DNA from 4 places in the Bradyrhizobium sp. 14AA genome. Region 3 is predicted to be linked to each of the others. Evidence: predicted binding sites of a transcription regulator. Region 3 holds the regulator's gene; each other region holds the start of a gene.
What was found. The regulator PhoB, encoded in region 3, activates phosphate uptake and scavenging genes when phosphate is short. The targets are predictions, from matches to a motif close to TGTCATNNANCTGTCAT.

Region 1 (4,754 bases), on a different contig from region 3:
CGAGAGCTTCGACCCTGCGAATGGCGGAGGAGCGGACGAACGGATCGTCCTCGGCGACCAGGATCGTCTCGTATCCGCGCGGCGCTGAGTCCTCGCCGTCCGAAAGATCGGTCAGTGAGTGTCCCGCCTCGGTGCGCGGCAGGTAGATCCGGACCGTCGTTCCAAGGTCCGTCTCGCTGTAGATCGAGACATGGCCATTGGATTGTTTTGCGAAGCCGTAGACCATGCTGAGGCCGAGGCCCGAGCCCTTGCCGACTTCCTTGGTGGTGAAGAACGGCTCGAACGCGCGCTCGATGATATCAGGCGTCATGCCTTCGCCGTCGTCGGTGACCGAGATCAACGCGTAGCTGCCGGATGCCACTTCAGGGTGAAGGGCGCGATAGTCGTCGTCGATCGCGGCCAGCTCGGTGCTCAGCGTCAGATGTCCTCCGGCCGGCATGGCATCCTGGGCGTTGAGCGCAAGGTTCAGCACGGCGGATTCGAGCTGGGCGCGGTCCGCAAAGGCCATGATCGTGCCGGGCCCGGAGGTCGTCCGGATCTCGATGTTTTCGCGCAAGGTGCGCTTGAGCAGCTTGAACATGGACTCCAGCAGGCCGCGGCAATCGATCGTCTGAGGCTGCAGCAGCTGGCGGCGGCTGAATGCGAGCAGTCGCTGCGTCAGCTCAGCGCCCCGTTCGCCCGAGAGGCAAATATCCTCGGAGAACCGCCGCAGGTCGGGCCTGGCCTTGAGCTGCTCGCTCAGATGCTCGGCGTTGCCGATGATGACCGTCAGCAGATTGTTGAAGTCATGGGCGATTCCGCCGGAGAGCTGGCCGACCGTCTCCATCTTCTGCGCCTGCTGCAGCTGCTGCTCGGTCAGCTTGCGCATGGTCAGGTCGTGGACGATGCCGACGAAGATCAGTTCGCCATCCTGCCGCGCCTTGCCGACCGACACGTCCATCGCAAAGGTCGATCCGTCCTTGCGCAGGCCGATGGCCTCGCCGGCGGTCGCGAAATGTCCTGCGTGGCCGTCGCGCACGGCGCCCGCCTCGGGCATCAGCATCCTGACGCTCCGGTTCATCACCTCGTCGGCGCGGTAGCCGAACAATCGCTCGCAGGCCGGATTGAACAGCAGGATGCGGTCCTGCGCATCGAACAGCATGACCCCATCGACCGCGGTCTCGACGATTGCGGTGAGGCGCGTCACGCTCTCGCGCATTGCGCGCTGTGCGTCGCTTACCTGCTGGAGCAGCAGCGTCGCGTCCCGGCTCTTGATTTCCTCTTCCTCGAGCGCGGCCTGGACCTGCCGGAGCTCGAACGGGGAGGGAATCGCCAGGATCTTCGGCAGCAGCGGCCAGAGCGCGCCGGCCGTGACCACGGAAGCGACCGCGGTCATCGCCTTGACGATGCCCTCGATGCCATAGACCGGAACCCAGAGGGTGTAGATCGACAGCACATGGGTGAGACCGCACGCCATGATGAAGATCGCGAACGCCCAGTAGACCCAGCCGAACTTGAGATCGCGCCGCTTGGTGACGAGGATGGCGAGGGCAAACGGGATCGAGAAATAGGCGACGGCGATGCAGGCGTCGGAGACGACGTGAAGCCAGATCAGCTCGGGCTCCCACAACAGGCAGATGCCGTGCGGCGAAAGCATCGACGAGTCGAGGAGACGTTCGAAAAAGGCCCACATGGTTCCACCCCGGGGGACGTGCGGGCCGGGGCCGGCCCGCAACATTGGTGTCGCTGGACGATTCCACCGCCTAGACTCGCACTCATCGGTGTGAACGCCAAGGGGCAGCCTCAAGGCTATGGCAAGACTCCGTTTTGCAGGCCCATGCCGCGCCCGATCGCGTTCACTTGATTCGCAAAGGCCTGCCCCCGTCGCGAATCACCCCCGCCAGCGCTTGCTGGCGTTCCACGGTCGCGCTAGGACAGGCGATGTAGGACAGGCTATGGCGGTGTCCGTATCAACCAGATGTATCCCGCGATGACGACCCCGGTCGCACTCACCATCGCCGGCTCGGATTCGAGTGGCGGCGCCGGCATCCAGGCCGACCTCAAGACCTTTGCCGCGCTCGGCGTCTATGGCGCCTCTGCCATCACGGCGCTGACGGCGCAGAACACCAGGGGCGTCACCGGCATTCACGCGGTGCCCGCCGAGTTCGTCACCGCGCAGATCGACTCCGTGTTCTCCGACCTCGACATCGGCGCGGTGAAGATCGGCATGGTGGCGCAGGCTGCCAGCATCGATGCGATTGCGGCCGCGCTGTCGCGCTGGAAGCCGGGGCATGTGGTGCTCGATCCCGTGATGGTGGCGACATCGGGCGATCGCCTGCTGGCGTCCGAGGCCGTCGATGCTCTGCGCATCAGGCTGATGCCGCTGGCCTCGGTGATCACGCCGAACCTGCCGGAGGCCGCGGCGCTGCTCGGCGAGCCGGTCGCGGCAAGCGAGGCCGAGATCGAAAGCCAGGGGCGCCGGCTGCTGGCGCTGGGCTGCCGCGCGGTCCTGATCAAGGGCGGGCACGGCGAGGGCGCCGAGAGCATCGACTATCTCGTTGATGCCCGGAAAACGATTGCGCTTGCCGCGCCGCGCATTGCCACGCGCAACACCCATGGCACCGGCTGCTCGCTGTCCTCGGCGGTCGCGGCCGGGCTCGCCAGGGGCGAAGCTCTCGAGCCGGCCGTGCGCAATGCCAAGGCCTGGATCAGCGCCGCGATCGCAGCCGCCGACCGTTTCAGCGTCGGTCACGGCCACGGGCCGATCCACCATTTCCACAGGTTTTACTGACGCTGCCGGGAGTGTGCACCAGCGGTGCGCAGAACCGCTGCCGTTTTTCCGTTCAGGACAGTCCGTGCGGCGGCCCGTTTCACCCTCCCCTGGAGGGGGAGGGTCGGCTCACATTGAGCGCAGCGAAAATGTGAGACGGGGTGGGGTGACGGTCTCTCCGCAACCAACAGTGCCCGTGTTGAGAGATCACCCCACCCCGCTCGCGCTGCGCGCGATCGACCGTCCCCCTCCAGGGGAGGGTAAGAGCCGACCGGGGCAAATTTCATCATCCTCGTTGCCGTTCCGCGGTTCCGGTAGCCGCTGCCGTGCCATGTCGCCTGATTGTCGCATGCGACTGATATTCGCAGGGAGGGCGAGGCAAGGCGTGATTCGTATTTGAAGGTGCCTCAAAGGTTCAATTGGTCATCCCCCTGTCACGGGACATTGTTACAGGCTGGCGCATGGGAAGTTACGATGTGAGTGACGAGAGCCCCGAGCGGCGCTTTCGCACGTTGTTCATCTCCGACGTTCATCTCGGAGCCCGCGGTTCTCAAGCCGACCTTCTGCTCGACTTCCTGCGTTACCATGATGCCGACACGATCTACCTCGTCGGCGACATCGTCGACGGCTGGGCGTTGAAGTCGAGCTGGCACTGGCCGCAGTCGCATAACGACCTCGTCCAGAAGCTTTTGCGCAAGGCGCGCAAGGGCGCCAAGGTCATCTACATCCCCGGCAATCACGACGAGTTCCTGCGCAATTATTACGGCACGCATTTCGGCGGCATCGACGTCGTCGAGAACACCGTCCACACCGGCGTGGACGGCAAGCGTTATCTCGTCATCCACGGCGACATCTTCGATCTCGTGGTGCAGAACGCGCGCTGGCTCGCCCATCTCGGCGACAAGGCCTACGACTTCGCGATCCAGATGAATCGCTTCGTCAACTTCTTCCGGCGCATGTTCAAGGTGCCCTATTGGTCGCTGTCGCAATGGGCCAAGCAGAAGGTCAAGAACGCCGTCAACTATATCGGCGCGTTCGAGCAGGCGCTCGCCGCCGAGGCGCGGCGCCACGACGCCGACGGCGTGATCTGCGGCCACATCCACTACGCGGTGATCCGCGACGAGGCCGGCATCCGCTACATGAATTGCGGCGACTGGGTCGAGAGCTGTACCGCGCTGGTCGAACACGACGACGGCCATTTCGAGATCATCACCTGGGCGGACCATTTGCAGAAGCCGGCGGAAGTTCCGCAGGTCGCAGCACGAGCTGCATGACGAGAGCTGAATGATGCGCATCCTGGTCGCGACCGACGCCTGGCACCCGCAAGTCAACGGTGTGGTTCGGACGCTGACCAAGCTCGCTGACGCCGCCGAGACGCTTCGCGTCGAAGGTCTTGGCGTCACGTTCACGTTCCTGACGCCGCAATCGTTCCGCACCTTCGCGATGCCAAGCTATCGCGACGTGCGGCTGGCGATGCCGCGTCCCGCCAGAATCGCGAAGCTGATCGAGGATGCGCGCCCGGACAGCATCCACATCGCGACCGAAGGGCCGATCGGCCTGATGGTCCGCCGCTACTGCCGCCAGCGCAAGCTGCCGTTCACGACCAGCTTCCACACCCGCTTTCCCGAATATGTCCGCGCCCGCGTGCCGGTTCCGGGCTCGCTGATCTGGCGGGCGCTGCGCCGCTTCCATGCGCCCAGCCGCGCCGTGATGGCGGCAACGCCTGCGCTCGCCCGCGAGCTCGGCGAACGCGGCTTTGACAACGTGGTGCTGTGGCCGCGCGGCGTCGACACCCAGCTGTTTCATCCCCGCGCCATCGACCTCTGCCTGCCGGCGCCGGTGTTCCTGTCGGTCGGCCGGGTCGCGGTGGAGAAGAATCTCGAGGCGTTCCTCGACCTCGATCTGCCCGGCACCAAGGTCATCGTCGGCGACGGCCCGGCGCGTGCCTCGCTCGAAGAAGCCTATCCCGATGCGATCTTCCTCGGCGAGAAGCACGGCGATGCGC
Region 2 (4,754 bases), on a different contig from region 3:
ACGTATTTGCCCAACCACGGGCAAGAAGTTCTACGACCTCAACAAGAATCCGGTGATCTCGCCCTATACCGGCGAAGTGGTGCCGATCGCGCCCGTGGCACCCGCTCGTGTACCGCGCGGTGCAGAAGCCCGGCACGCGGCGACTGCGGATGCCACGCCGGAACCGGCAGAGGTCGAGGAGGTCTCGCTCGAGGAGGCCGACGCCGAGGAGAACACCGGCAAGGTCAAAGCTGCCGTGCCCGAATCGGAGGACGATATCGAGGTCGACGAGACCCTCGACGACGACGATGACGACGATTCGACCTTCATCGCCGACGAAGAAGAGGGCGATGAGGACGTGACCGACATCATTGGTGATGTCGGAGGTGATGAAGAGACTTGAGATCAGCCCTGATCTGTGAAAAAGGGTGCACCGCGCGAGTCACCAGGCTCGCGGGTCTGTGGGGGATCCTCCGGGATCGTCCCATTTAAGGACTAAGGGGCCATAGCTCAGCTGGGAGAGCGCTTGCATGGCATGCAAGAGGTCGGCGGTTCGATCCCGCCTGGCTCCACCAGCCTTCGCTCGCTTCGCGAGCTTCGGCTGGGCAAGCCTGGGGAAGTCCCTCGTAGCGAAGTGAGCGAAGGCTGCCCCGCCATAGCCCGAAGGGCGACGGCGGGCTGGAGCTGACATGCACACTGCACGCGCCTTAAGCGGACAGCAGGCGACACCAACATCCTAAGCGTGTCTCGAAGCTGCTATCCTACCCTTCAGGGAGGAAGCGCGATGAAATACGTCTATATCCTCGAAAGCCTCGACTCCGAGCACTTCTATGTCGGTGTCACGGACGATCTTCGAGCGCGTTTGGCAAAGCATAATGCCGGCGAGGTACCGCACACGGCGAAATACGGGCCTTGGCGAATCCGGACCTATTTCGCGTTCGACGACGCCGCATGTGCTGTCGCATTCGAGCGATAGCTGAAATCTGGGTCGGGGCGCGCGTTCGCTAAGAAGCATTTCTGATCGCGCGCATCCGTTCCCTACTCCCCGATGACCGCATTCAGCCGATCCCTCAGCGCGACGATCTCGTCTTTCATCGCCACCAGTTCCGACACCGAGCAGTCCGACGCCGCCAGAATCGACTGCGGCACGGCGCGGGCCTTTTCCTTCAAGGCGTGGCCCTGCGGCGTCAGCGCGATCAGCACCTGACGCTCGTCCTCGCTGGAGCGGGTCCGCTTGACGAGATGGGCGGCTTCGAGCCGCTTGAGCAGCGGCGTCAGCGTGCCCGAATCCAGGAACAGCCTTTCGCCGATGTCCTTCACCGGCACATCGTCGCGCTCCCACAGCACCAGCATGACCAGATATTGCGGGTAGGTCAGGCCGAGCCGGTCGAGCAGCGGCTTGTAGACGCGGTTGAAGGCATGCGCGGCCGAATAGACCGCAAAGCAGATCTGGTTGTCGAGCCGCAGCGGCGCGTCCGCTGCCGAGTGTTTTCGAGGCATGGAGAATCTCACGGGATTTCCTCCCATTCTGGGGCCGGCCGGCGGCACATTCAATTGCGAACAATTAAATGTGAGACGCCGAAATTTCAATTGCGCGCAATCTAATTGTCTGCAATAAAGATCGCGCCCCAACCGGAAACCCCGAGGAGACGACAATGTCCGTGAATGTCCTCTACAAGACCAGTGCAAAGGCCACCGGCGGCCGTGATGGCCATGCTGCGACCCTCGACGGCGCGCTCGACGTCAAGCTCACCACGCCGAAGGAGCTCGGCGGCGGCGGCGGTGCCGGCAACAATCCCGAGCAGCTGTTTGCGGCCGGCTATGCCGCCTGCTTCATCGGCGCGATGAAGTTCGTGTCCTCGCAGGGCGGCCCGAAGGTTCCCGCCGACGCCTCCGTCACCGCGACCGTCGGCATCGGTCCGCGTTCGGCCGGCGGCTTCGGTCTCGACATCGATCTCGCCGTCGCGCTGCCGGGCCTTGCCCGCGCGGAAGCCGAGGCGCTGGTCGAGAAGGCGCACCAGGTGTGCCCGTACTCCAACGCCACGCGCGGCAACGTCGACGTTCGCCTGACGGTCGTCTGATCGGAAGTGCGGATTGGCTGGCCCGGGATCCCCCTCGGGCCGGCCGCTTCCGTTGATTTCCCACATCGCGGGATTGCGCAGCGGCGGCGCATGCGGCCCTACGCGGCAGGCCATTGCTGGCCCAAAAAAACCTCGCTAGGCCTGTGACCAAACATCGACACAGGGAAGCGAAGGCATGACTGAAGCGGCCAGTTCTGGAGCAGCAACCGGCGCAATGAGCGGACTGCGCGTCATCGATCTCACGCGCGTGCTTGGCGGTCCCTACTGCACCCAGATCCTCGCCGACCACGGCGCCGACGTGATCAAGGTCGAGCCGCCGGCAGGCGACGAGGTTCGCGAATGGGGCCCTCCCTTCCACGAGGAAGACGCGGCCTATTTCGTCGGCATCAACCGCAACAAGCGCTCGATCGGCCTCGACCTCGCCTCCGAAGGCGGCCGCGTCGTGCTGCTCAAGATGCTGGAGACCGCCGACGTCCTGATCGAGAATTTCAAGCCGGGCACGCTGGAAAAATGGGGCATCGGCAACGATGTGCTCAGCACAAAATTTCCGCGGCTCGTGCATTGCCGGATCTGCGGCTTCGGCGCCGACGGTCCGCGCGGCGGCAATCCCGGCTATGACGCCATCATCCAGGCCATGACCGGCATGATCGCCGCGACCGGCTCGCCGGAGAGCGGCCCGATGCGGATCGGCGTGCCGCTGGTCGACATCACCACCGGACTCTATGCGGCGATCGGCATCCTGATGGCGTTGTCGGAGCGGCAGCGCTCCGGCCAGGGCCAGTTCCTGGAGACGACGCTGTACGAGACCGGCCTTGCCATCATGCATCCGCACACCGCGAATTATTTCATGCATGGCAAGCCGCCGTCGCTCACCGGCAACGAGCACCCCAACCTCGTGCCCTACGCGATCTTCCCGACCAAGACCGACAACATCTTCATCGGCGTCGGCAATGACGGCACCTTCCGCAAGCTCGCCAAGGAGATCGGCAAGCCCGAGCTCGGCACCGATTCACGTTTCGCCCGCAACAAGGACCGCATCGCCAACCGCGAGGCGCTGCGCGCGGAGCTTGCCGCCGTGTTCAGCCAGCACGAGGCCGAGCCGCTGTGCAACCGCCTGCTCGCGGCAGGCCTGCCCGCTGGCCCCGTGCAGAAGATCGACCAGGCGCTGACCAATCCACACACCATCGCCCGCGGCGATGTCATCGAGAAGGACTGGTACAAGGGCGTGGCGTCGCCGATCCGGCTCGACCGCAGCAAGCCGAGCCTGCGGCGCCTGCCGCCGAAATTCAGCCAGCACGCCCAGGAGGTGCTGGGCGAGTTCGGATATTCCAAGACCGAGATCGACGCGATGGTCGAAAAGGGCACGGTCTGCGGCCCCGAGCGCAAGCGCTAGGGCCCGACCTCCTCACCCAAGTAATGCCGCACTGCGGCGCGCCCACGCATGTGCAGTGCGAACGGATACGGCTGTCCACGCCGCATTCGCCTATTTGACGACTTCCCTTTTGCAGCGCTTGCCGCTTTCGTTTCGGCCGCTTACACAGTCATGTGAACGTCATATGGCGCTGCTAGCGCAAGCGCTTCTTTATTGACGGGCAAGGGAGGTTTTCTTGATGGCTCTTCGACATTTTGGGGCGGCAGCCGCATTCGCAATCACGGTCGGCTTGTCGGCCTCGCCGGCCCTGGCCGCGACCGAGATCCAGTGGTGGCACGCGATGACCGGCGCCAACAACGACGTCATCGTCAAGCTCGCCACCGACTTCAACGCGTCGCAGAGCGACTACAAGGTGATCCCGACCTACAAGGGCAACTACCCCGACACGATGAACGCCGGCATCGCGGCGTTCCGCGCCGGCAACGCCCCGCACATCATGCAGGTGTTCGAAGTCGGCACCGCCACCATGATGGCCGCGACCGGCGCCGTGAAACCGGTCTACAAGCTGATGGCCGAGGCCGGCGAGAAGTTCGATCCCAAGATCTACCTGCCCGCCATCACCGGCTACTACTCGACCTCGAAGGGCGAGATGCTGTCCTTCCCCTTCAACTCGTCGTCCACGGTCATGTGGATCAATCTCGACGAGCTGAAGAAAGCCAATGTCGAGATCCCCAAGACCTGGCCCGAAGTGTTCGAGGCCGGCAAGAAGCTGAAGGCGGCCGGTCACGATACCTGCGGCTTCTCCGGCTCCTGGATCACCTGGGTCAATCTCGAGCAGCTCTCCGCCTGGCACAACGTGCCGCTCGCCAGCAAGGCCAACGGTCTCGACGGCTTCGACACCGTGCTCGAATTCAACGGACCGCTCCAGGTCAAGCATCTCGAAAACCTGGTCGAGCTCCAGAAGACCAAGGTCTACGACTATGCCGGCCGCACCAACACCGGCGAAGGCCGCTTCACGTCGGGCGAATGTCCGATCTACCTGACCTCGTCGGCCTTCTTCGGCAACGTCAAGGCGCAGGCCAAGTTCGCCTTCACCGCCGTGCCGATGCCCTATTATCCCGACGCCAAGGGCGCGCCGCAGAACTCGATCATCGGCGGCGCTTCGCTCTGGGTCATGGGCGGCAAGTCGGCCGACGAATACAAGGGCATCGCGAAATTCCTGACGTTCCTCTCCGACACCGATCGCCAGGTCTACATCCACAAGGCCTCGGGCTATCTGCCGATCACCAAGGCGGCCTACGCCAAGGCAAAGGAAGAAGGCT
Region 3 (4,754 bases):
TGCTCCTCATAGGTCATGAGGTCGGCCATCACCTGGCAGGGATGCGAGCGCCGCGTCAGGCCGTTGATGACGGGCACGGTCGCATACGCTGCAAGCTCCAGCAGGGCATCGTGATTGAGGATGCGGATCATGATGGCGTCGACATAACGCGACAGCACCCGCGCGGTGTCGGCGATGGTCTCGCCGCGACCGAGCTGCATCTCGGCGCCGGTGAGCATGATGGGCTCGCCGCCGAGCTGGCGCATGGCGACGTCGAACGACACGCGCGTCCGCGTCGAGGGGCGCTCGAAGATCATCGCCAGCGTCTTGCCTTCGAGTGGCCTGACCGGCTGATGCGCCTTCTGCTTCGCCTTCATGGCGGAGGAGGCTGCGAGCATGCTCTTGAGCTCCGACAGCGGCAGCTCGTTGATGTCGAGGAAGTGCTTCGGGGACTTGCTCATCAGCTTGCCGCCCGCTTGGTCTGGCTGGACGAGATTGCCGCGCAGGCGCGCTCGAGCCGCCCGACGCTGTCCTCGATCTCGGCTTCGGTGACGATCAAGGGCGGCAGGAAACGCACGACATTGTCGCCGGCGCCAACCGTGAGCAATTTTTCATTGCGCAGCGCCGCGACCAGATCACCCGACGGCACCACGGCCTTGATGCCGATCAGGAGGCCCTCGCCGCGCACTTCGCTGACGACATCGGGGTGACGGTCGATCACGGAGGCGAGCTTCTGCTTGAGCAGCAGCGACATCTTCTGCACGTGGTCGAAGAAGCCGGGCTTGAGCATGACGTCGAGCACCGCGTTCGCAGCCGCGATCGCCAGCGGATTGCCGCCGAAGGTCGAGCCATGCGAGCCAGGCCCCATGCCAGCGGCCGCGTCGGCAGTCGCCAGCACCGCGCCGATCGGGAAGCCGCCGCCCAGTGCCTTGGCCAGCGACATCACGTCAGGCATGACGCCGGTGCGCCTGTGGGCGAAGAGATCGCCGGTGCGGCCCATGCCGGTCTGCACCTCGTCGAACGCGAGCAGCAAGCCCTTCTCATCGCAGAGCTGGCGCAACGCCCTCAGGAAAGAAGGCGTCGCCGACCGCACGCCGCCCTCGCCCTGGATCGGCTCGATCAGAATGCCGGCGGTCTGCGGACCGATCGCCTTCTTCACCGCCTCGATGTCGCCATGCGGCACCTGGTCGAAGCCGTCCATCGGCGGACCGAAACCTTCGAGATATTTTGCAGATCCCGTTGCAGCCAACGTCGCCAGCGTGCGGCCGTGGAAGGCGCCCTCGAAGGTGATCATGCGGTAGCGCTCCGGATGCCCCTTGGAGAAGTGGTGATGGCGGACCAGCTTGATCACGCCCTCCAGCGCTTCGGCGCCGGAATTGCAGAAGAACACGAAGTCCGCGAAGCTCTCATTGCAGAGCCGGTTCGCGAGCTTCTCGCCATCCGGGCTCTGGAACAGGTTCGACATGTGCCAGAGCTTGGTCGCCTGCTCCTGCAACGCCTTGACCAGCGCGGGATGGGCGTGGCCGAGCGCGTTCACCGCGACACCGGAGGTGAAATCGAGATAGCGATCACCATTGGTCGCGATGAGCCAGCAGCCTTCGCCGCGCTCGAAGCCGAGGTCGGCCCTGGCGAAAACGGGAAGCAGATGCGGCGCGGCGCTGTTGGTCATGACGATCACTTGGATGTTGCATTTGGATGTTGGGACCAGCCTGGTTTGCCTTGCGCAGCGCACCATCGACCGGTCCGGAAAACGAAACGTGCCGCCTTTTAAGGGCGGCACGTGACACTATCTTATGCCTGGCAAGGCGGGTGTCAATGCCACTGGAAAGCCTCGGGAAACGCTGAATCCGTAGTCTTGCGGTGCCGATTTTGCGCGTTTCCACCACGGAACATGTGGAAGCGAGTCGGCGGACTCTTGCGCGGGAGTCACGCCATATTGTAGCGTTTGCCCTGTCAGATACGACATCTCGTGCAGCGGTTCTGATCTCTAAGTCCTCATGTACCGGCGTAAACGTTCGGGCGCACTTCGTGCACCCGGCGAGCCTTAAGGGATTCTGGCGGCACGGGTTTTTCAAGGCTTAGGCATTCGCTGCAAGGCCCCGATATGGCGGCGCGCAGCGAGGGAAAGGGTGCAATGACGGTTTTGACCTGGTCCGACGATCGCGTCGAACAGCTTAAAAAGCTCTGGGAGGCCGGACTTTCGGCCAGCCAGATCGCAGCTGAGCTCGGCAATGTGACCCGCAATGCCGTGATCGGCAAGGTGCACAGGCTCGGCCTGTCCGGCCGCGCCAAGAGCCCTTCATCGGCAGCGCCCCGGCCGCGCAAGGCGCGTCCCGCGCAGCACATGATGCGGGTGAGCCGTCCGATCTCGCGCGGCAACACCGCGCTGGCGCAGGCCTTCGAGGTCGAGGTGGAGGCCGAACCGGTCACCTACGACAACGTGGTGCCGATGAGCCAGCGGCTGTCGCTGCTGGAGCTGAACGAGGCGACCTGCCACTGGCCGGTCGGCGATCCCTCGAGCCCAGACTTCTTCTTCTGCGGCGGCAAGGCGCTCTCCGGCCTGCCCTATTGCGCCCAGCACTCGCGCGTCGCCTACCAGCCGGCAGCAGATCGCCGCCGCGCACCGGCGAAGCCGGGACCGCGGTGAGTTAGACGGATTTAGCTGACTGCAACGACGGCAGCCGTCACACGATGACGGCTCAAGACGTCCGATGTCGCCCCGGACAAGCGCGCCTGAAGCGCGCGCAGATCCAGGACCCATAGCCAACGACAGATGTGGTTACGGGGACTCGGAGTTACCTTTTTCGCACAACAACCACGCCCTGTCGTTAGGGGTCCCGGATCTGCTCTTCGCTGCAGACAACGCTGCGCGTTGCCTGCAGCTTCGCTTGTCCGGGACGACGGCTGAGATTATGGCCGCGGCCAAACTCAAGCCTGCGTCCCAACCCTCACACCTGCTCCGCCTTCGCAAAGCGATCATCCAGCGCGTAGCCGGCGCCGCGGACGGTGCGGATCGGGTCCTGCTCGCGGCCGAGATTGAGCAGCTTGCGCAGGCGGCCGATATGGACGTCGACGGTGCGCTCGTCGATGTAGATGTCGCGGCCCCAGACGCTGTCGAGCAGCTGCTCGCGCGAGAACACGCGGCCGGGATGTTCCAGGAAGAACTCCAGGAGGCGATATTCGGTCGGACCGAGATCGATCGGCCGGCCCGAGCGCGCCACGCGGCGCTTGTCGCGGTCGAGCTCGATGTCGCCATAGGCGAGCACGGTGGCGAGCCGCTCGGGGCTGGCCCGCCGCAAGAGCCCCTTCACGCGCGCCAGCAGCTCCGGCACCGAGAATGGCTTGACGATGTAGTCATCGGCGCCGGTCGCAAGACCGCGCACCCGCTCGCTCTCCTCGCCGCGCGCGGTGAGCATGATGATCGGGAGCTGCTTGGTCTCGGGACGGGTCCGCAACCGCCGGCACAGCTCGATGCCGGAGAGCCCCGGCAGCATCCAGTCCAGCACGATCAGATCGGGGATGTGCTCCTTGAGACGAGTGTCGGCGTCATCGCCGCGCATCACCGTCTCGACGTCATAGCCGTCGCCTTCGAGGTTGTAGCGGAGAAGCTCGGTGAGAGCTTCCTCGTCCTCAACCACCATAATGCGTGCGCCCATGGTGTCGTCGCTCCTTAGGTGTTCGGAATCGTCGTGGCGAAGGTCGTCATGTCGCCCTTCGGCCGCTTGTCGGTGATCGCCTGACCCTCGATCATGTAGAACACGGTCTCGGCGATGTTGGTGGCGTGGTCGCCGATCCGCTCGATGTTCTTGGCGCAGAACATCAGATGAATGCAGAACGAGATGTTGCGCGGATCCTCCATCATGTAGGTGAGGAGCTCACGGAACAGCGAGGTGCAGATGGCGTCGACTTCCTCGTCGCCCTTCCACACCGCCATCGCCGCCGGCAGATCGTGCGCGGCATAGGCGTCCAGCACCGACTTGACCTGCTGCTGCACGAGATCGGTCATGTGCTCGAGGCCGCGGAACAGCTTGAGCGGATGGAAGTCCGTCTCCAGCGCCGCGACGCGCTTGCCCATGTTCTTGGCGAGGTCGCCGATCCGCTCGAGGTCGGTCGCAACGCGCATGGCGCCGACGATCTCGCGCAAATCGACCGCCATCGGCTGGCGGCGGGCGATGGTGAGCACGGCGCGCTCCTCGATGCGCTTCTGCAGCGCATCGAGCTCGGCGTCGGTGGTGACGACGCGCTGGCCGAGCGCGACGTCGCGGCGGATCAGCGCGTCGACGGAATCGACGATCATGCGCTCGGCAATGCCGCCCATCTCGGCGACCAGGCGGGTGAGCTCCTGGAGGTCGGTGTCGAAAGCCTTTGCGGTATGTTCAGAACCCATGTCCCGTCTCCTCAGCCGAACCGGCCGGTGATGTAATCCTGCGTGCGCCGGTCGGTCGGCGACGTGAAGATCTTGCTGGTGTCGTCGAACTCGATCAGCTCGCCGAGATACATGAAGGCGGTCTTGTCGGAGACGCGCGCCGCCTGCTGCATGTTGTGGGTGACGATCGCGATCGTGTAGTTCTCCGACAGCTCCTGGATCAGCTCCTCGACCTTGGCGGTCGAGATCGGGTCGAGCGCCGAGCAGGGCTCGTCGAACAGGATCACCTCGGGCCGCACCGCAACGGTGCGGGCAATGCAGAGGCGCTGCTGCTGGCCACCGGAGAGCGACAGGCCGGAGGCGTTGAGCTTGTCCTTGACCTCGTTCCACAGCGCGCCGCCGCGCAGCG
Region 4 (4,754 bases), on a different contig from region 3:
GGTCAGTGATGTCCTCGAACACCAGCAGCAGAAACTCGGGCTTGTTGCTCTCGTTGCGGACCACGATCCGGATCGAGGCGACCATGCGCCGCTCGCCGCCGCGGTCGACCTCGAACTCGTTACGGAACTGGCCGTCCGGGGAGTTGAGCGCCGCCCGGTCGGTCGCCTCGATACTGGCTGCCGAGACCGGCGCAAACAGCTCGCGCGCGTTCTTGCCGACGGCATGGTCCCGCGAGAACCCCCAGAACCGCTCATAGGCGCTGTTGGCGAAGATGTAGCAGCCATCCTCGATGTTCTTTGCGGCCACGCAGGCCGGCACATGGTCCAGCACCGATTCCAGGAATTGCTTGGTGGAAGCGAGCTGTCGCGACAGCTTGCGCTGCTCGCTGACGTCCAGATGCGTCGCCACCGAGCCGCCGTTCGGCAGCACGAAAAACTTCACCAGGATGGCTCGCCCGTCGGGCAGCTCGGTGATCAGGCCGTTGTGGCTTGCCGCCTTCTCGTAGAATTCGTCGTCGGAGATGCCGCCGAGCACCCCGTGCTTGCGCCTGAGCCCAAGAAGCTCATAGCCGTCCATATTGGCCCAGAGTTCCGACCGCATCAGGCCGTAGATATCGAGATAGCGGTCGTTGCAGAAGATGATGCGCCGCTGCGCATCCGTCATCACCACGCCCTGGTTGAGATTGTTCATGGCGGAGGAGACGAAGGCATTGCGCCGCAATTGCAAACGCCTGGTCCGGCGCAGCGAGGAATGAATCCACAGGGCGATCGCGACGAGGAACGCGCAGACGACGACGCCCGCGATCAGGGCTTCCCAGACCACGTTGGGATCGATCTTGTCGAGATAGCTCGGAGGGGCGAGGCTATCCGACAGCGCAACGGCACGCGCAGGCGCGACCGCGCCGGCCAGGCACACGACGGCCTGCACAGCAATCGGTAGCGTGCTGCCCACGTGCCAGTTCTTCTCAGCCATCAGCCACCCGCGATTTCAACGTCGGATTGTCTGGCTTCACGGGTTTGGATCGGGTAAACGCCTGTACGCGCAACAGAAAAATCTGACGTGAAATACGGCAATTGCCCTGACATGATAAATGCTTCCTTAACGGAAAATGGCCCCGCGCCGTCGCTTCCAGGCCTGACGCCACCGGTGCTTCCAGCGGACCTCCTGCACAACCATGGATAGGGTCGACTGTGTCGTCATCGGAGCCGGCGTGGTCGGGCTCGCGGTGGCTCGAAAGCTCGCCCGGGCCGGGCGTGAGGTCATCGTGCTCGAGGAGGCCGAGGCGATCGGCACCATCACTTCCTCGCGCAACAGCGAGGTGATCCATGCCGGCATCTACTACCGCGCCGGCAGCTGGATGGCGCGCATGTGCGTCGACGGCAAGCACGCGCTCTACCGCTATTGTGCCGAGCGCGGCATCCCGCACAGGAATTGCGGCAAGCTGATCGTCGCGACCAACCCGAAAGAGACCGAGAAGCTGCAATCGATCAAGGCGCATGCCGAGGCGAATGGCGTGCTCGACATGCAGCTGCTCGCGGGCGAGGCGGCACGCGCGCTGGAGCCGGCGCTCGCCTGCGACGCCGCGCTGCTGTCGCCGTCGACCGGCATCATCGACAGCCACGCCTACATGCTCTCGCTGCGTGGTGAAGCCGAGGAAGCCGGTGCGGCCTTCGCATTTCACACCCCGCTGATCCGCGCCAAGGCAACCGCCGGAATCATCGAGATCGAGGCCGGCGGTGAAGCGCCGATGACGCTGCAATGCAGCCTGCTCGTCAACGCCGCGGGTCTCTCGGCAACGACAGTGGCGCGCAATATCGACGGCATGCCGCTGGACCGCATTCCGCCGGCCTATCTCGCCAAGGGAAACTACTTCAGCTGCAATGCCAGGGCGCCGTTCTCGCGCCTGATCTATCCGGTGCCCGAACCCGGTGGGTTAGGCGTGCATTTGACGCTGGACATGGCGGGACAGGCGCGTTTCGGCCCCGACGTCGAGTGGATCGAGACGATCGATTACGAGGTCGACCCGTCACGCGCAGAGCGATTCTACCCCGCGATCCGCAAATACTGGCCGACGCTGCCTGACGGCGCGTTGATGCCGAGCTATTCGGGCATCCGCCCGAAGATCGTGCCGCCGGCCGTCGCCACGCAGGATTTCTTGATGCAGGGCCCGCGCGATCATGGCGTCGCAGGTTTGATCAACCTGTTCGGCATCGAATCGCCGGGACTGACGTCCTCGCTCGCGATCGCGGACCACGTCGCCGAGCTCGCAGAAATCTAGAGCGTTTTCGAGCGAAGTGGATACCGGTTCGCGTCAAGAAAACGCGTCCAAACAAGCATCCAGGCGCCGCGCAAATATCTTCGCACGGCTTCGCGCCTTGCAGCAGGGAATGAGCGCAAAGGCTCTCATCCCTGCTGAAAGGGTGCGATCAACTCTACGCTGTTACGGGGGTTACTAGTGGAGCGTGTTGCCGTGCTTCAGACGCTCGATCTGGTCCTTGACCATCAACTTCCGGCGCTTCAACTCAACAATTTGCAGGTCGTCTGTTGAAAGGTGCACGAGAGCTTCGTGCAATTCGTTTTCGAGAAGTTTGTGCTTCCGCTCCAATTCAACCAGATGTGCCTGAATTGTCATTCGAAACCTCCTCGGTAGGGGTGAACCTCAGGATTCGATCCGGACGACGAAGTCTACATCACCGATTCGTTCTGTCGATGGGTATCCGTCGTCGCAGCGTCATTTTTGAAAATTCATATGTAATGAAGCGTGAGTAATGGAACCGCGCAGGAAGAATCCATGATATCAATGCACTTGCGCATCACCGCAGCGGCTCGCAAGAAAATATCTTGCGGGAGATCGGCGGACGGCGGTCGCAGATCGCTTGCGATCACGCTGCGCAAGGACGATAATTTCCACAGGGCATCCACAGCCTTAATTTCACGCCTATCGGTTTTCGGCCACCGCAGACATGACCAATGAAGACGAGCGTGAGCTCGAAGCCGAGCTCACCCGGTTGCAGCAGGAACACCGAGATCTCGATGCGGCGATCGATGCACTGCATCAATCGCCCGCCCCCGACCTGTTGCGGTTACAGCGGTTGAAGAAACGCAAGCTGTTGTTGCGCGACCGCATCGCGTTCATCGAAGACCAGATCACGCCCGACATCATCGCCTGATCCGCGAGCGCGGCTTTTCGCGGCGGCCTGAAGCCCAAGCGAATCCGCTTGACTCGAAAAGAACAAAATAGGAACATTTAGACACCCCAACGCCCCCAGGAAACGCCCAAGCGCAAGGCACGAGGACAACGCAGATGTCGGCAACCGCCCTTCTCGACAACAGTCATTATGAACAGGCCTGCGATCAGGCGATCGCGATGTGCGACGGCAATCTGCGCAGCACCATCAAGGCGCTGATCATGGCCAACGAATATCTGGAAGCCGAGCTGGAAGAGTTGCAGGCCGCGATCTCCGCCGGCTGCATTCCGGAGACACCGCGCAGCAAGATGCGGGGCAAGAGCAGCAGCGCCGCTTAGTTTCAACATTGGAGCAACGCCATGTCGGATGTGACCTATTACGTTGCAATGCCCTTTCTGATCGATGCCGACGGATCGCCGGTCGCGGGCGCCGCCGAGGAATGCCAGAGCTCGACGGCCGCGTTGCGGCGCGCCGAGATCTTGTCGCACGGTGCCGGCCACATCGGCGCGGTCGCATTCAGCCGCAGCGGCGATCCCATGACCGGCGAATTCGGCGACGCCACGCTGCTGCGTAAATTCGGCAACGTGCCGGAAGATCTGGCCACGCTGTAAGGGGGTTGTTGTTTGAGCATGATCTTTTCGGAAAACCGCTGCACACTTTTCCGGATCATGCTCTAGCTGCCGACCAGCCTGATCTGCGGCTCGTGCCGCCGGTGGGCCTTGCGCACATACATGGCGGCATCCGCCTCCTCCAGGGCGCGGCCTGCGTCGGACTGCGCCCCCAGCAGCGCGACGCCGGCGGAAGCGCCCGCGCTCACATGCTGGCCGCGAAAGACAAAAGACAATTCGTCGATCGCCTGCTCGAAGGCCGATGCCTTCGCCTTGGCGTCGGTCTCGCTGAGATTCCAGAGCAGCAGCGCGAACTCATCGCCGCCGAGCCGGCCGACGACGTCAGAGGCGCGAACCTGCCGCGTCAGCGTGCCGGCAATCGCCTTGAGCACCTCGTCGCCGGCGGCATGGCCGAAGGTATCGTTGATCGGCTTCAGCCGGTCGACGTCGAGCACGATCAGCGCGCCGGTGGCGCGGTAGCGCTTCATGTAGGCAATGGCGCGCGCCAGCTCGCGCTCGAAACCGCGCCGGTTCGGAATCTCGAGCAGGAAATCGGTGTCGGCGGCCGCCTCCAGTTCCGCGACCCGCCGCTCGGCCTGCTTCAGCTTGGTCCGCAAGCCGCGGAGGGTTGCCTTGGTGTCGTCGGCAGCCGACGCGACGCGAAGCGCCGGCATGGCCGGACGCTTGGCCAAGCGCTTGGGAGCGGCTTTGGATCGGCCGGCACTGGTCTTTCGGCCCTTTTTGGCCTTCGCAGCGCCCGCCCTTTTTGGTTTCTTCATGGGCATCCTGCTCAATGAAGGCTTGCGGGGATTCACCAAGACAGGATAGTGCATTCCCTTCTCCTTGCCACCGCCTTGCGAGCCGCCGGCCGGAACCGTTAATCTGGCCTATCTTTCTGTTTTCCGGGCACAATTGACGTCATGACCGCGCCGATCGCCATCATCATGGGAAGCCAGT

Region 1: RAD15_RS12960 (UDP-2,3-diacylglucosamine diphosphatase) is a predicted target of PhoB. The motif match lies at 3,171-3,187, and genes of this name have one in related genera.
Region 2: ugpB (sn-glycerol-3-phosphate ABC transporter substrate-binding protein UgpB) is a predicted target of PhoB. The motif match lies at 3,600-3,616, and genes of this name have one in related genera.
Region 4: RAD15_RS14525 (YdcH family protein) is a predicted target of PhoB. The motif match lies at 2,720-2,736, and genes of this name have one in related genera.

Annotation. Positions count from the first base shown of each region.
Region 1 is NZ_JAVAYM010000005.1:277,985-282,738, forward strand. It holds gene RAD15_RS12950 (PAS domain S-box protein) at 1-1,672, opposite strand, end outside; gene thiD (bifunctional hydroxymethylpyrimidine kinase/phosphomethylpyrimidine kinase) at 1,970-2,770, shown strand; gene RAD15_RS12960 (UDP-2,3-diacylglucosamine diphosphatase) at 3,211-4,023, shown strand; partial or broken gene RAD15_RS12965 (glycosyltransferase family 4 protein) at 4,037-4,754, shown strand, end outside.
Region 2 is NZ_JAVAYM010000004.1:176,529-181,282, reverse strand. It holds gene RAD15_RS10880 (TIGR02300 family protein) at 1-382, shown strand, start outside; tRNA gene RAD15_RS10875 (tRNA-Ala) at 479-554, shown strand; gene RAD15_RS10870 (GIY-YIG nuclease family protein) at 764-955, shown strand; gene RAD15_RS10865 (MarR family winged helix-turn-helix transcriptional regulator) at 1,018-1,479, opposite strand; gene RAD15_RS10860 (organic hydroperoxide resistance protein) at 1,635-2,060, shown strand; gene RAD15_RS10855 (CaiB/BaiF CoA transferase family protein) at 2,236-3,453, shown strand; gene ugpB (sn-glycerol-3-phosphate ABC transporter substrate-binding protein UgpB) at 3,671-4,754, shown strand, end outside.
Region 3 is NZ_JAVAYM010000046.1:1,978-6,731, forward strand. It holds gene argF (ornithine carbamoyltransferase) at 1-440, opposite strand, end outside; gene RAD15_RS41605 (acetylornithine transaminase) at 440-1,648, opposite strand; gene RAD15_RS41610 (GcrA family cell cycle regulator) at 2,114-2,626, shown strand; gene phoB (phosphate regulon transcriptional regulator PhoB) at 2,928-3,635, opposite strand; gene phoU (phosphate signaling complex protein PhoU) at 3,650-4,366, opposite strand; gene pstB (phosphate ABC transporter ATP-binding protein PstB) at 4,378-4,754, opposite strand, start outside.
Region 4 is NZ_JAVAYM010000006.1:273,966-278,719, reverse strand. It holds gene RAD15_RS14535 (sensor domain-containing protein) at 1-973, opposite strand, end outside; gene RAD15_RS14530 (NAD(P)/FAD-dependent oxidoreductase) at 1,176-2,279, shown strand; gene RAD15_RS14525 (YdcH family protein) at 2,454-2,633, opposite strand; gene RAD15_RS14520 (YdcH family protein) at 2,965-3,171, shown strand; gene RAD15_RS14515 (hypothetical protein) at 3,306-3,527, shown strand; gene RAD15_RS14510 (hypothetical protein) at 3,549-3,800, shown strand; gene RAD15_RS14505 (GGDEF domain-containing protein) at 3,863-4,576, opposite strand; gene purE (5-(carboxyamino)imidazole ribonucleotide mutase) at 4,718-4,754, shown strand, end outside.